Botrimarina mediterranea: one gene and its partners. The protein of the gene in region 2 interacts with the protein of the main gene of each other region in a pairwise test. Links are inferred from orthologs where the notes say so. Each region holds a gene or a part of one and is shown on either strand. Other genes may lie near its edges.

What was found.
Region 1: the proteins of rpe (region 2) and eno interact in binary tests that used the Escherichia coli proteins (3 or more experiments, as listed by UniProt). The link is inferred for Botrimarina mediterranea from one-to-one orthologs.
Region 3: the proteins of rpe (region 2) and dnaN interact in binary tests that used the Escherichia coli proteins (3 or more experiments, as listed by UniProt). The link is inferred for Botrimarina mediterranea from one-to-one orthologs.

What each region holds. Positions count from the first base shown.
Region 1 is NZ_CP036349.1:5,124,402-5,128,546, reverse strand. What follows is about bases 641-3,586. They hold eno (phosphopyruvate hydratase), read left to right. Parts: upstream 641-1,443; coding sequence 1,444-2,730; downstream 2,731-3,586. Other genes in these bases: Spa11_RS19705 (arylsulfatase B), read right to left, coding at 3,294-3,586; Spa11_RS19710 (hypothetical protein), read left to right, coding at 2,993-3,229; Spa11_RS19720 (serpin family protein), read right to left, coding at 641-1,151. Outside these bases: more of Spa11_RS19720, read right to left, coding at 1-640; more of Spa11_RS19705, read right to left, coding at 3,587-4,145. UniProt on the Escherichia coli protein: Catalyzes the reversible conversion of 2-phosphoglycerate (2-PG) into phosphoenolpyruvate (PEP). It is essential for the degradation of carbohydrates via glycolysis.
Region 2 is NZ_CP036349.1:5,678,571-5,682,729, forward strand. The notes cover bases 482-3,441. They hold rpe (ribulose-phosphate 3-epimerase), read right to left. Parts: upstream 2,339-3,441; coding sequence 1,625-2,338; downstream 482-1,624. Other genes in these bases: Spa11_RS21935 (hypothetical protein), read left to right, coding at 482-732; Spa11_RS21940 (histidine phosphatase family protein), read right to left, coding at 1,018-1,599; scpB (SMC-Scp complex subunit ScpB), read right to left, coding at 2,597-3,244; Spa11_RS21955 (SixA phosphatase family protein), read right to left, coding at 3,425-3,441. In the rest of the region: more of Spa11_RS21935, read left to right, coding at 214-481; more of Spa11_RS21955, read right to left, coding at 3,442-3,916; Spa11_RS21960 (hypothetical protein), read right to left, coding at 4,029-4,159. UniProt on the Escherichia coli protein: Catalyzes the reversible epimerization of D-ribulose 5-phosphate to D-xylulose 5-phosphate.
Region 3 is NZ_CP036349.1:172-4,253, forward strand. Bases 499-3,381 are described here. They hold dnaN (DNA polymerase III subunit beta), read left to right. Parts: upstream 499-1,319; coding sequence 1,320-2,444; downstream 2,445-3,381. Other genes in these bases: Spa11_RS22665 (helix-turn-helix domain-containing protein), read left to right, coding at 499-990; Spa11_RS00020 (DciA family protein), read left to right, coding at 2,701-3,087; Spa11_RS00025 (DNA gyrase subunit B), read left to right, coding at 3,174-3,381. In the rest of the region: more of Spa11_RS22665, read left to right, coding at 1-498; more of Spa11_RS00025, read left to right, coding at 3,382-4,082. UniProt on the Escherichia coli protein: Confers DNA tethering and processivity to DNA polymerases and other proteins. Acts as a clamp, forming a ring around DNA (a reaction catalyzed by the clamp-loading complex) which diffuses in an ATP-independent manner freely and bidirectionally along dsDNA.

The DNA of each region.
Region 1 (4,145 bases), 550 kb from region 2 along the record:
AAGCCGCCATCCGCCATGTCGGAAAAATCGGCGCTACTGAACGCGGCTTCGACGCCCAGCTGCTTGAGCGGATCGTCGAGGCGCTCGGTTGATTCGAACGAGAATTTAGGCAGCGACACCACAACCTCTTTCGTCCGCATCGCGTCGATATCGGCCGCGAACTGTTCGGAAGAGTAGCTTGACTCCAGCGCTGTGAGGCCGTCGATCTCGTCGGGCAGAGCGATCACCATCGACAAGTCGTCGCCGGCGTAAGGCATCTCAAGCATCCGATAACCGTCGAAGTCGCCGTAGCGGAACTTATTCCGTTGGTGCATCGTGGGTACGAGACTCACTGCGCCATGGGCGTGGTAGAACGCCTCGTCCCGCGTCGCCGACTCGTGGAAGCCGTGCTTCCAGTCGCTGTTGAGATAGAGGGCGTTCACGAGCACGAGTGAGGTGGCACGCGAGACGGACCCGTCGGGAAGCAAGTTCTTGATACGGTCATTGGTTTGGTCCTCAACCCAGCCGTTGATGTGCTGCCGAGCTGGATCGGGGTTGTTGAAGAAATCGAGCCGCTCGACCGCCGCGCCGTATTGGTCGCGCGTGACGGCGAGAAAGTCGTCCTTCATCCGCAACTGCTCGCTGGCGAACAAGCGATTGACGACGCGCATCTCGCGCCCGTCGCGTTCGACGTTGAGGTCTTGGATCAGCGCGCCGAGCCCGGCGTGCGTGTCGGCGTCAAAGCCAAAGACCGCCTCCATCTCCGCAGCCGTCCGCCCGGCGGAGCCGGCGTAGGTCATCCCGAACGCGCTCTGGATGCTCATCGGCGAGACCAGCAGGTTGTCGTCGTCGCTCTTGGTCGTTCGCAGGTTGCGGAAGAGGTCGAACCCGAAGTCGTTCACTCCACCCACAGCCGACGCGGTCGCCGGCGAGACGGCGGGTCGAACGTGGGCCGGGAGGATGGGTTTGGTCGGCGGGGTCGGTTCAGACTGTCCCGGCCAGGTGACAACTGGCGGCTGGAGCTCCCCCGACCATTCCGGGAAGTCCCAAGACCCGTCGAGAAGCAGGTCGGGATTCTCGATCGTCGTCAAATCGAGATACGAGGGCTTCTCGAGAGACGCACCTTCACTAGCGAAGGCGGGGTTTACGACAACGGCAACCATCAATGCCATGGCGGCGAAACAACGTTGCGTTGAGACCAGAAGAGCCATGCCGATCGAACCCGAGGGAGAGCTTAGGAAAGGGGCTACCGCCTAAGAGGCCGACTATCACGTGCCGCGCAACGCTTGGGGGGGAGTTTTCTACGGGTTTTGGCCCGCTCGACAGGGGGCGCCCGGGGCCTAGAATGGCGGCTCTCTCAGCGGGTTCGGATGACGAGCGGGGGGGCCTCAGGCGGCCCCGGGCTCGCACGGCGAGCCGGCTCACCGCCCAACAAGCCTCACCCCAAAGCCTCAAGGCCCTCCCATGAGCACCATCGTCGACATCCACGCCCGCCAGATCCTCGACAGCCGCGGCAACCCCACCGTCGAGTGCGACGTGACCCTGTCCGACGGTTCGCAGGGCACCGCCGCCGTCCCGTCCGGCGCAAGCACCGGCGCCCACGAGGCCAACGAGCTGCGTGACGGCGACAAGTCGGTCTACATGGGCAAGGGCGTCCTCAAGGCCGTCGAGAACGTCAACGACATCCTCGCCGACGAGCTGATCGGCATGGACGCCCTCGACCAGGTCGGCCTCGACCAGCGGATGATCGAGATCGACGGCACCGCCAACAAGTCGAAGCTTGGCGCCAACGCGATCCTCGGCGTGTCGCTCGCCACGGCCCGCGCCGCGGCCAACTACTGCGACCTTCCGCTGTTCCGCTACCTGGGCGGCTCGAACGCCCGGCTGCTGCCCGCGCCGATGATGAACATCCTCAACGGCGGCTCGCACGCGGACAACTCGGTCGACATCCAAGAGTTCATGGTGATGCCGCTGGGCTTCGACAACTTCAGCGAAGCGCTGCGTTGCGGATGTGAGATTTTCCACCACCTCAAGAAGGTCCTCAGCGACAAGAAGCTGAGCACCTCGGTCGGCGACGAGGGGGGCTTCGCCCCGAACCTCGGCGCCAACGCCGAGGCGTTCGACGTGATCCTCACCGCGATCGAGAAGGCCGGCTACAAGCCCGGCGAGCAGGTTTGGTTCGCGATGGACTGCGCCGCCACCGAGTTCTTCGACACGAAGAAGGGCGTCTACACGATCGACGGCAAGGAACTCGACCCGGTCGGCATGACCGATCTCTTGGCCTCGTGGGTCGACAAGCACCCGATCTGCTCGATCGAGGACGGCTGCAGCGAAGACGACTGGGAAGGCTGGAAGCTCCTCTCCGACAAGATCGGCGACAAGTGCCAGCTGGTGGGCGACGACCTCTTCGTCACCAACGTCACGCGCCTGCAGCGCGGCATCGACGAAGGGATCGGCAACAGCATCCTCATCAAGGTGAACCAGATCGGCACGCTTACCGAGACGATCGACGCCATCGAACTCGCCCACGACAACGGCTACACGTCGATCGCATCGCACCGCTCGGGCGAGACCGAGGACAGCACGATCGCCGACCTGGCCGTCGCGCTCTCGACGGGCCAGATCAAGACGGGCTCCGCCAGCCGCAGCGACCGCATGGCGAAGTACAACCAGCTGCTGCGGATCGAAGAGCAACTCGCCGGCGCCGCGGTGTACGGCGGGCCGAAGTTCGTGAAGCGGATTAAGAAGTAGAACCGCTCGGGAAGAAATTCATCGCGAAGAGCGCCAAGAAACGACAAGGGCGGGCCGGCAGTTGTCGGCCCGCCTTTTTTTGTTGGCGTTCTGCTAGACGATCAGCTTTCAAAGCGACAGGGCTGCTTCCCTGTAGGAGGCGTCTCCGACGCCGATTACGCGCACCACAGCGATTCGGAATGGATACCGTAATCGGCGTCGGAGACGCCTCCTACAAACGAGCACAATTGCCTTATCTACCAAATCCGCTAAGAGTAAGGAAATGGATAAGCCTGATGACCTCGACGACGACATGCGCCCGGAATACGACCTTGAGAACATGGAGGTCATAGCCGTTGGCAAGTACGCCGAGCGGATCCGCAAAGAAGGTGTGAAGGTCACCATCGAGCGTACGGTCGCTTTCGACGAGGATGTCGAGAAGGCATTCCCCACCAGCGAAGCGGTGAATCAAGCGCTGCGAAGCCTGATGAATGCTCAGGCGCCTTCAACGACTCCGTAGCGGCGTCGATTAGTGTTCCTGTTCAACCATCCCGCTGCCGTTGAACGTTGGCGGCTGAACGGACTCATCGTTCAATCGCCCAGTCCTTCGGCGCCACAAACCCTTCCCGCCCTTCGGCGTACCCCGGCATTCGCTCCTTCGAGGCGAGTGCTTCGTACCGCTTGAGCGCCTCGCATAGTTCCGCTGCAACCTTGGGGTGCTCGTCGGCGATGTTGGTTGTCTCGTTCGGGTCGTCGGTGAGGTCGAAGAGCTTGCCGTCTTTGAGTTTCCACTCTTGGCTCACGATGGCGTTCTGGCCCAAGTAAATTGTGCGGTCGGGCGCGGCGGCTTGGCCGGTTAGCATTGGCAGGAGATCAACGCCGTCGAACGGTTGGTGCGATGTAGAATCGTCGGTCTTTGCGGCAGCGAGCAGCGTGGGGAGTACATCGACGTAGGCGGCAAGCTCCGTCGAGCGACGGCCGCCTTCGAACTTGGCGGGCCAGCGGACGATCGCCGGAACGCGGACGCCGCCTTCCCAAACCGTGTGCTTGGCGCCTCGGAGTGGTTTGTTGTTGCCGCCCAGTTGCACCTCACCGCCGTTGTCGCTGAAGACCCAGACGAGTGTGTTGTCGGCGAGTCCGCGCTCTTCGAGGCTGTCGAGCACGCGGCCGATCGCCGTGTCGAGCGCCGTGACCATCGCGCTGAAGGTGGCTCGCTTTGTGGCGCCGCGGCCCCGACGGCCATACTCGCCGCGATGGGGCAATCGCTTCTGGCCCTCCTCGAAGCCATACGCTTCGAGCGCGTCGGGCTCGGCTTGCAGCGGGGCGTGGGGCGCGTTGAACGGCAAGTAAAGCAGGAAGGGCGCGGCGCCGTCGGACGCCTCGATGAACCGCACCGCTTCGTCGGCCAGCAACGTCGTGGTGTAACCCTCGTCGCG
Region 2 (4,159 bases):
TCTTTAGAGCACTAGGGTCTACAGCAGTTACTCAGACGCATGCCCCATGTTGCCTTTGAAGCAACACCTGCTCCCGATTGCTGCGAGCCCTTGCTGTGCAAGCTTTTCGCCGCCGAGGCGAGACGTGTTCGCGTCCCAGGGAGTAGAGCGAGTTGGTTGCTGTTTATGTAACGGTCTATCAAGAGGATGGAAATGAGGATCTGCCGCGGTCACATGAACTATGTACTAGCAAGACTTCCGCTTCCATTCGCGATGCTCTGGAAAATGCGGGGATCTAACGTGGTATGCAGACTTGCTATCGTTGGTATTATTTTCGGAACAATGGGCCTGACTGGATGCACTAAGACGAGCCCGACGCCGGAGACTGTAGTGATAGTGTCAGCGCCGAAGCTCGATGGCGGCATTACGTTCGACGTGCAAGACACATCAGGCCTCGTAATTGAGAAAGGGCATCACGTCGAGCAGCACGGAGAGGGAAAAGCCGTAACGATCTCGCGCTGCGAGTTGTATAGTCGGGATGCTACCAAGGAAAGTCAGATAGTTGCATCGGGTGATGGGAGGCAAAAGGTAGAAATAGCTGTCGATACAGATTTCGTCATCGAGATAAGAGCAGCAGACACTTATTCTTTTGAGGCGAGTATCGATGGGAAAGTGGTTACTGCATCGATACTGATTGTCGACGGACGAAACAATCATTTTATGCTTGTAAGCAAATCACCCACTGTACACTAGATTCGCGCAGGCCCCTATCCTGCTTAACGCGTCTAGTGTTGTGATAGCCGGGCTGCATGCGAGAAGTCCACGTTTCACATAAGAGAACGATACCCGGAATGGACGACAGCAATTCGACTCGCAGAGTTTCTGTCACCCCTCCGGGGCTTTTTATTCTCGCGTCGAATGCTTCAGGGGCTTGCGCCCATGGCTACGCGGCTTTGTTGATCGCGTGCCGCTGCGCCTGCTGACAGGCACGACTAAAGAGTCGTCTCGATTGAGCTGACCGCTAACCGCCCACTCCCCTCACGCCACGGTCGCGCCGACTTCATCGGGCACCTCGATCGTCTCCCAGACGCCGCAGCGCTCCGAGCCCTTCCAGAGTCCGGTCACTTCGTCTTGGTGCAGCACGTGGCGGATGACGCTCGCCAGCGGCTCGGGCGCCACCAGGGCGATCGTCCCTTCTTTGTGCTTCTTGAGCACCTTCCGCAGCGAGTCGGCGACGCGCGCCTTCACTTGCAGCAGCGTCTCGCCGCCGGGGGGGCAGACCGTGTGCGGCTGGTCTTGCCATTGGCGGTAGACCTTCGGCTGCTTGGTGCGGACCTCCTCGACGAGCATGCCCTGCCAGAGGCCGTGGTTAAGGTTGCAGAGCTTGTCGATCGTCTTCTGCTTGGCGCCGGTGGCCTCGGCGATCATCTCGCCTGCCTCGCGCGCGGCCTGGCACGGCGCGGTGTAAACGACCGTCGGCTTGTGAGCGGCGATGCCGGGGAGGGCCTCTTCGGTCTGGCGCCGGCCGTTGTCGCACAGCGGCAAATCGAGGGTCCCCTGGATCCGACCCTGCTGGTCGAACTCGGTGGCGCCCGGACGAACTAGTAGCAACGTGAGCATACAACGCTTTGCAAAAGGACGGATATCACGCCCCGTCGGCGCCGGCTTCCGCCAGTCGCGCGAGCTCGGCCATCCGCTCGGCATAGTCTTCGGCGCCGAACACCGCCGTGCCCGCTACCAACAATTCCGCGCCTGCCTTGGCGCACGCGGCGATCGTCTCTTCGTTGACGCCGCCATCGACTTCGAGCACGGCTTCGCAACGCGGGTGGTCGCTAAGCCAACGCAGCTTATCGAGCGCCACGGGGTCGAACGCCTGCCCGCCGAAACCGGGCATGACACTCATAATGAGCACCAGATCGGCCGCTTCGATTACAGGTTCGAGAACTTCGACCGGCGTCGGCGGGTTGATCGACAGCCCCGCGGTGGCGCCGAGCGACCGGATCCGATCGAGCAGCGGCCGCGGGTCGGGCAGCACCTCGGCGTGGACCGTCAGGTTGTCGGCGCCCGCCTTGCGGAAGGGTTCGACGTAGTCCGCCGGGTTGTCGAGCATCAGGTGCACATCGAGCGGCAGGTCGGTAAGTCGGCGGATCGCCTGGACCACGGGGACACCGATCGACAGGTTGGGCACAAAGTGCCCGTCCATGATGTCGAGATGCAGCACCGTGGCGCCAGCAGCTTCGATCGCCGCAATCTCGTCGGCCAAATGGCCGAAGTCGCACGCTAGCACTGATGGCGCCACCGCCACGCCGTTACGCAGGGTGAGCCGACGCAGTTCCGCGGCGTTCGTTGGCCCGGGCATCGCGACGAAACCTTGACGACAGAAATGCGACGATGACGAGTCGGCGCTCGTACGCCGACCGAACCAGCCGACCGAACCAACGGAGGCACAGCGCGACGCCACGACGGCGAACGCGCCAAAATCGGCTCCCGTTGTGTCATGCGAGAGGCCCGGAAGCAAGCCCCGAGGTGCGGTATGCCGCACGCCCTGGCTCCACTCTCCACCAAGGGGAGGGGGACGCCTGACGCTCCGCTCAGTAGACGGAGCTAACTACCGCGTTCAGTCATCCAACTCTTCAACCCTAGGAAGCTGCCGGAGGTTGGCGAGTCCAAGGACTTCCAGGAAACGGGCCGTTGTGGCGTACAAAGGGCCCTCTGGCGCGTCTTGCGAGGCGTCGGCACGTATCAGGCCGCGGCGTTCTAAACGTCGCAGCGTGGGGCCGCTGGGGGCCCCACGGAGGGCGTCGATGGCCACGGCGGCGATCGGCTGGCGGTAGGCCACCACCGCCAGGCATTCCAGGGCCGCTGACGACAGCCGGGCCGCCCGGGCCTTGCCGCCCAGGCGCTGAACGACCCCGTCGTGCTCTTCGATAATCGCCAGTCGAAAGCCCTGCTCGTTCTGCTCGATCCGGCAGGCGCCGCCGTCGTCCTCGTATCGTTGGTTCAAGCGATCCACCAGCCCCGCGACTTCGTCGGCCGAAACGTCGCGAATGACGGCGGCGATCTCCTCGGCTGTGATCGCCCTGTCGTCGGCCCGCCCGACGAACAGAATCGCTTCGACGATCCCCTCGGGGGTCACCGCGTCGGGGTCGGGCGTGGCGACCGTCGCCGACGGGTTGTCGAGCATCCGCGCAAACGCCGCCCGCAGCCGCGACATCGGCAGCGTCACGGGGCCCTCGGCGTCGTCGCTAGCAGCGGGGTTGTGCATGGTTAGCGACGGTAGCCGAGGGCGGATGGCGGACTCAAGAGCGAACACTATGGGTTGATAGTTGTGGGAGGGGTCTCCAGACCCCGATTACGCGCACCAATGCGAATCGGCATGGATACCGTAATCGGGGTCAGGAGACCCCTCCCACAGTTACCGCTTCCACAGGTGATGTTGCAGCCATCACACCCCCAGTAGCTTCGCCGTCGCGTGCCAAAGGAGTGTCCCCTCGCCGGCGCGGGGCGTCTCTTCATCGAATCGGATCGCCGCTACGGAGCCCTTCGCGAATCGCACCGACGCATACCCCTCGCCTATCAACGACGCGGTCATCCGCTCGACATCGGGATTGTGCCCCACCCAGCAAACACTCTCGGCGCCCGTTGCAATGGACCATTCGAGGAGCGGCTCTAACTCGGCGCCAACGGCTAGGTCCTCGAGTTCATCAATCGCCGGCGAGTGCTCAAGCCCCGTCGCGATCAGTTCCGCCGTCTGCACACAGCGGACGTAGGGGCTCGTCGCGATGCGCTCGGGCGCGAAGTCCCGCGCGGCGAGCGCGGCGACAACGTCGCGGTAACGCTCGATCCCCTCGGCGGTCAGCGGCCGCTCGGAGTCATCGGGCCAGTTGGGATCGCCATAATTCCCAGCCCAAGCGTGACGCGCGATGTAGATAAGCATTACAGAGAATGACCAATGTCCAAGTCCCAAGGACCAATGAGGCGCCACCGCACCAGTGCGAAGCATAACCTGTCATTGGTCATTGGGGCTTGTTCATTGGTCATTCTCCCACCTACCGGCTCCGCCAAAGAACATCGTCGTCGATCCCGAGTTCGGCTTGCTTCGCCGCGATCGCCGCTTTGAAGCGCCGGGCGTCGAGCGGATAGCCCGCCGTCGGTTTGATTCCTGGGACGTGCGTTGCCC
Region 3 (4,082 bases), 5.7 Mb from region 2 along the record:
GCCGCTCAAACGGGCAATGCCGTCGCCACGCCGCTCACGCTCATCGGCCCGCCCGGCAGCGGCAAGAGCCTGCTCGCCACCGGCGTCGCCGCGGCCTGGAGCGCGGCCCAGGGCGACGACGCGGTGCTCAGCGTCACGGGCCTCGACCTGCGTCGCCAACTCGAACGCGCGTTGGGCGCGGAAACCGAGCGGCCCGGCGCCGTCGCGGAATTGGCCGATCACCTCGCCGCGCTCAAGCTGCTGGTGGTCGAAGACCTCGACGCCCTCGCCGAATCGGCTGTCGCGGTCGAGCTGCTAACCGTCACGGTCGATCGTCTCGCTGCAGCGGGCGCCGCGCTCGTCGTTACCGCCAGCAAACCGCTCGGCGAGATAGCCGGGCTCGATGCGCGGATCGTGGGACGGTTGGCGGCGGGGTTGAATCTTGAAGTTGCAGCGCCCGCCGAGGGGACCCGGCGCGAGCTGCTGGTCGCGGCGCTGGCGGCGGCTGGTCGGCATGTCGAACCCGCCGCCGCGGCCGACCTTGCCGCTTGGCTCCATGCCGACGCCCGCCGTGTGCTGGCGGTGGCGAGTGACCTGCAGCACCGCTTCGGCGGGCGCAAGCCGATCACTAAAGCCGAGGCCCGCTCGTACATCACTCAAGCCGCCGCCCAAGAAGCTTCGACGCCTCTGTCGGACATCGCCGCGGTAGTGGCTCGTTACTACGCGATGTCGCTCCGCACGCTCCGCAGCAGCTCGCGCAAGGCGCCGGTGGTGTTGGCCCGAGCGGTGACGATCTTCCTCGCCCGCCAACTGACGCCGCTCAGCTACGACGAGATCGGCCGTTACCTGGGGGGACGCGACCACACGACCGTGATGCACAACTTCCACCGCATCGACGACCGGCTGCCGAAGGACCGGGCGCTGCGTTCGGCGATCGATGATTTGCTGCGTCGGCTCGGCCGGGCGGAGATGTCGGCGTCGTGCGTCTCGAAAGGGGAGGCGTCGCCATGAACATCGGCGGGCTTCCGACACTTTCGGGAAAACTTGGCGCGCGTCCGTTGCGATGTCGGCGCTTGGTGTCGTTCGAGGCGGTCACTGGCCCTCATGGTTCTCACCGGGCGACAATCGCTCGCCACGTCACAACCAACTCGCTACAGCGGCGCGCCGAGTTTTGCACGACGTTGTCTTCGCCACTAACTCGTGTCGCAGCAGGCGTTTTTGGACGCGGAGTCCTACGCCACCGACGCTTTTGCTCGCCGCCTTACAACTACCACCATTCTTTTTAAAAACTTTTTGAAGGAACGGGGACGGGACGCACGAGCGTCCGCCTCGAAGTGCCTATGAAGATCACCTGTGACCGCGAGAAGCTCCTCAAGGCCTTCCAAGACGTGGCGGCGGTCGCCCCTGCACGCAGCCCCAAGCCGATCCTGCAGAACGTCAAGCTCGAAGTGAGCGACAACGGCTCGGCCACCTTCTTCGCGACCGACCTGGAAGTCTCCATCCGCCGCGAAGTCGAAGGCGTCGAGGTCGAGACGCCCGGTTCGGTGCTGCTGCCGGTGACGCGCTTTGGCGCGATCCTGCGTGAGTCTTCCGACACGACGTTCCGCATCGAGACCGACGGCGTGAAGACGCTCGTCCGTGGCGAACGGAGCCGGTTCAACCTGCCGAGCGAGAACCCCAGCGAGTTCCCGCCGGCGGTGGGCTTCGACGCCGAGGCGTACTACCAGGCGCCGACACGGTTGCTCAAGGAGATGATCCGCCGGACGATCTTCGCGACCGACAACGAGTCGAGCCGTTACGCGTTGGGCGGTGTGAAGTTCGAAGTCTCTGAAGAGGGCAAACTCATCGCGGTCGGCACGGACGGCCGTCGCCTGGCGAAGATGGAGGGCCCGCTGGAGAAGATCGGCGACCCCGCCCCGGTGGGCGACGCGACGATCGTGCCGATGCGTTCGCTGCAACTCATCGACCGCACGTTGACCGACGAAGAGGCGCCGACGAAGTTCGCGGTGCGGGCCAACGACGCCGTGTTCGCCACGCCGACCTCGACGCTCTCGACCCGTTTGCTCGAAGGCCGTTACCCGCGTTGGCGCGACGTCGTTCCGACCCGTAGTGATTCGGCGAAGATCGAGCTGACGGTCGGCCCGTTCTTCGCCGCGGTGCGGCAAGCGGCGATTGTCACGAACGACGAGTCGCGGGGCGTGGACTTTGCCTTCGGCGACGGCGCCCTGGTTCTCGCCGGCCAAGCGGCCGAGGTCGGCGAGTCGCACGTCGAGCTGCCGATCGGCTACGACGGCGCGAAGATCGAGATCACCCTTGACCCGCGGTTCTTGGTCGACTTCCTCAAGACGCTCGGCCCCGAGCAGTCGTTCACGTTCGACTTGGTGGACAGCGACTCGGCCGCGGTCGCCCTCACCGACGACGGCTACACATACGTCCTCATGCCCCTTGCGCGCGACCGGAATTGAAGTCTCTCCGTTTAAAGGAGATGGGGGGATGTTGGAGATAGGGGAGATCGCAAGGCGATGTAGAAGCTTCGTTTGAGATACGGAAGGTGTAATAAAAAAATGGAAATATAGGAGGCGTCTCCGACGCCGACTACGGTCTCCTTGCCGCATCCGACATGACGCGCGTAATCGGCGTCGGAGACGCCTCCTACAGAAATGAAACTTTTTGCTTTCATCCCCCCTATCACCATCATCTCCTTCAACAATCGACTTACCAGTGGACCAAGACGTCGCCCAAAAGCTGTCGGACCTGTGCAAGCGTTCGGAGAAGGAACGCGCCGGGTTCTACGCGCGGCGGCCTAAGCGTGCGGGGGATGTGGTGGCGGCGGTGGTCGCCAAGCACGGCTACGCCGCAGTGAAGGGCGCCGACAGGGTGCGGGACGGCTGGGCGAAGGCGGCGGCCGAGGTGTTGGGCGATGCGGCGATCGCCGGCATGACCGCGGCCGGCGCGCTCAAGCGGGGCGTCCTAGAGGTGATGGTCGCCAACCATGTCGTCATGCAAGAGATCAATTTCCACCGACCCGCCCTGCTCGCCGCCACGCAAACGGCGCTATCCGACTCCAAGATCACAGCGCTGCGATTCAAGGTAGGACGGATTACCTGACACGATATCTCCCCTATCACCAACATCCCCCCTCATCTCCTTCCTAAGAGAAACCCAGCCACCCCAACGGCTAAACGAAACACAACATGGCGATCGAGTCCAATAAAGAATACGGCGAAGGCGACCTAGAGCACCTCTCCGACCTGGAGCACGTGCGCGAACGGCCCAGTATGTATATCGGCGACACGACGGTGCGTGGCCTGCACCACTTGGTGTACGAGGTTGTCGACAACTCGATCGACGAGGCGATGGCCGGCTTCGCGACCGACGTGTCGGTCACGATCAACCCCGACGAATCGGTTACGGTCGAGGACAACGGTCGCGGCATCCCCGTTGAACGTCACACCCAGCTCTCCGAGCAGTTCGATCGCGAGGTCAGCACGCTCGAAGGCGTGATGACGGTCCTCAAGTTCGGCGGCAAGTTTACCAAAGGCGCCTACCAAACCTCGGGCGGCTTGCACGGCGTCGGTGTGACGGTGGTCAACTTCCTCTCCGAATGGGCCGACGTCGAGGTCTTCCGCGATGGCGGCGTCCATCACCAGGAGTACGAGCGCGGCATCCCCAAGGCGCCGATTAAGCGGATCGGCAAGAGCGACAAGAGCGGCACGAAGACGACGTTCAAGGCCGACCCGCAGATCTTCCAGGTCACGAAATACAACTACGCGACGCTGGTGAAGCGGTTACAGGAGTTGGCGTTCCTCAATAAGGGCGTGCGGATCACCATCACCGATGGCCGCACCAACGATTCGGAGACTTTCCAGTACGAGGACGGCATCCGCGAGTTCGTCGTCCACCTCAACCGGGCCAGCGAGCAGGTCCACCCAGAGGTGCTCTACCTCCAGGGCGAGCAGGACGGCGTCGAGCTCGAAGTCGCGCTGCAGTACTCCGGCGAGTACACCGAAAACGTTCACACCTACGTCAACAACATCAACACGCACGAGGGCGGCACGCACCTCAGTGGCTTCCGCGCGGCGTTGACGCGGACGCTGAACAAC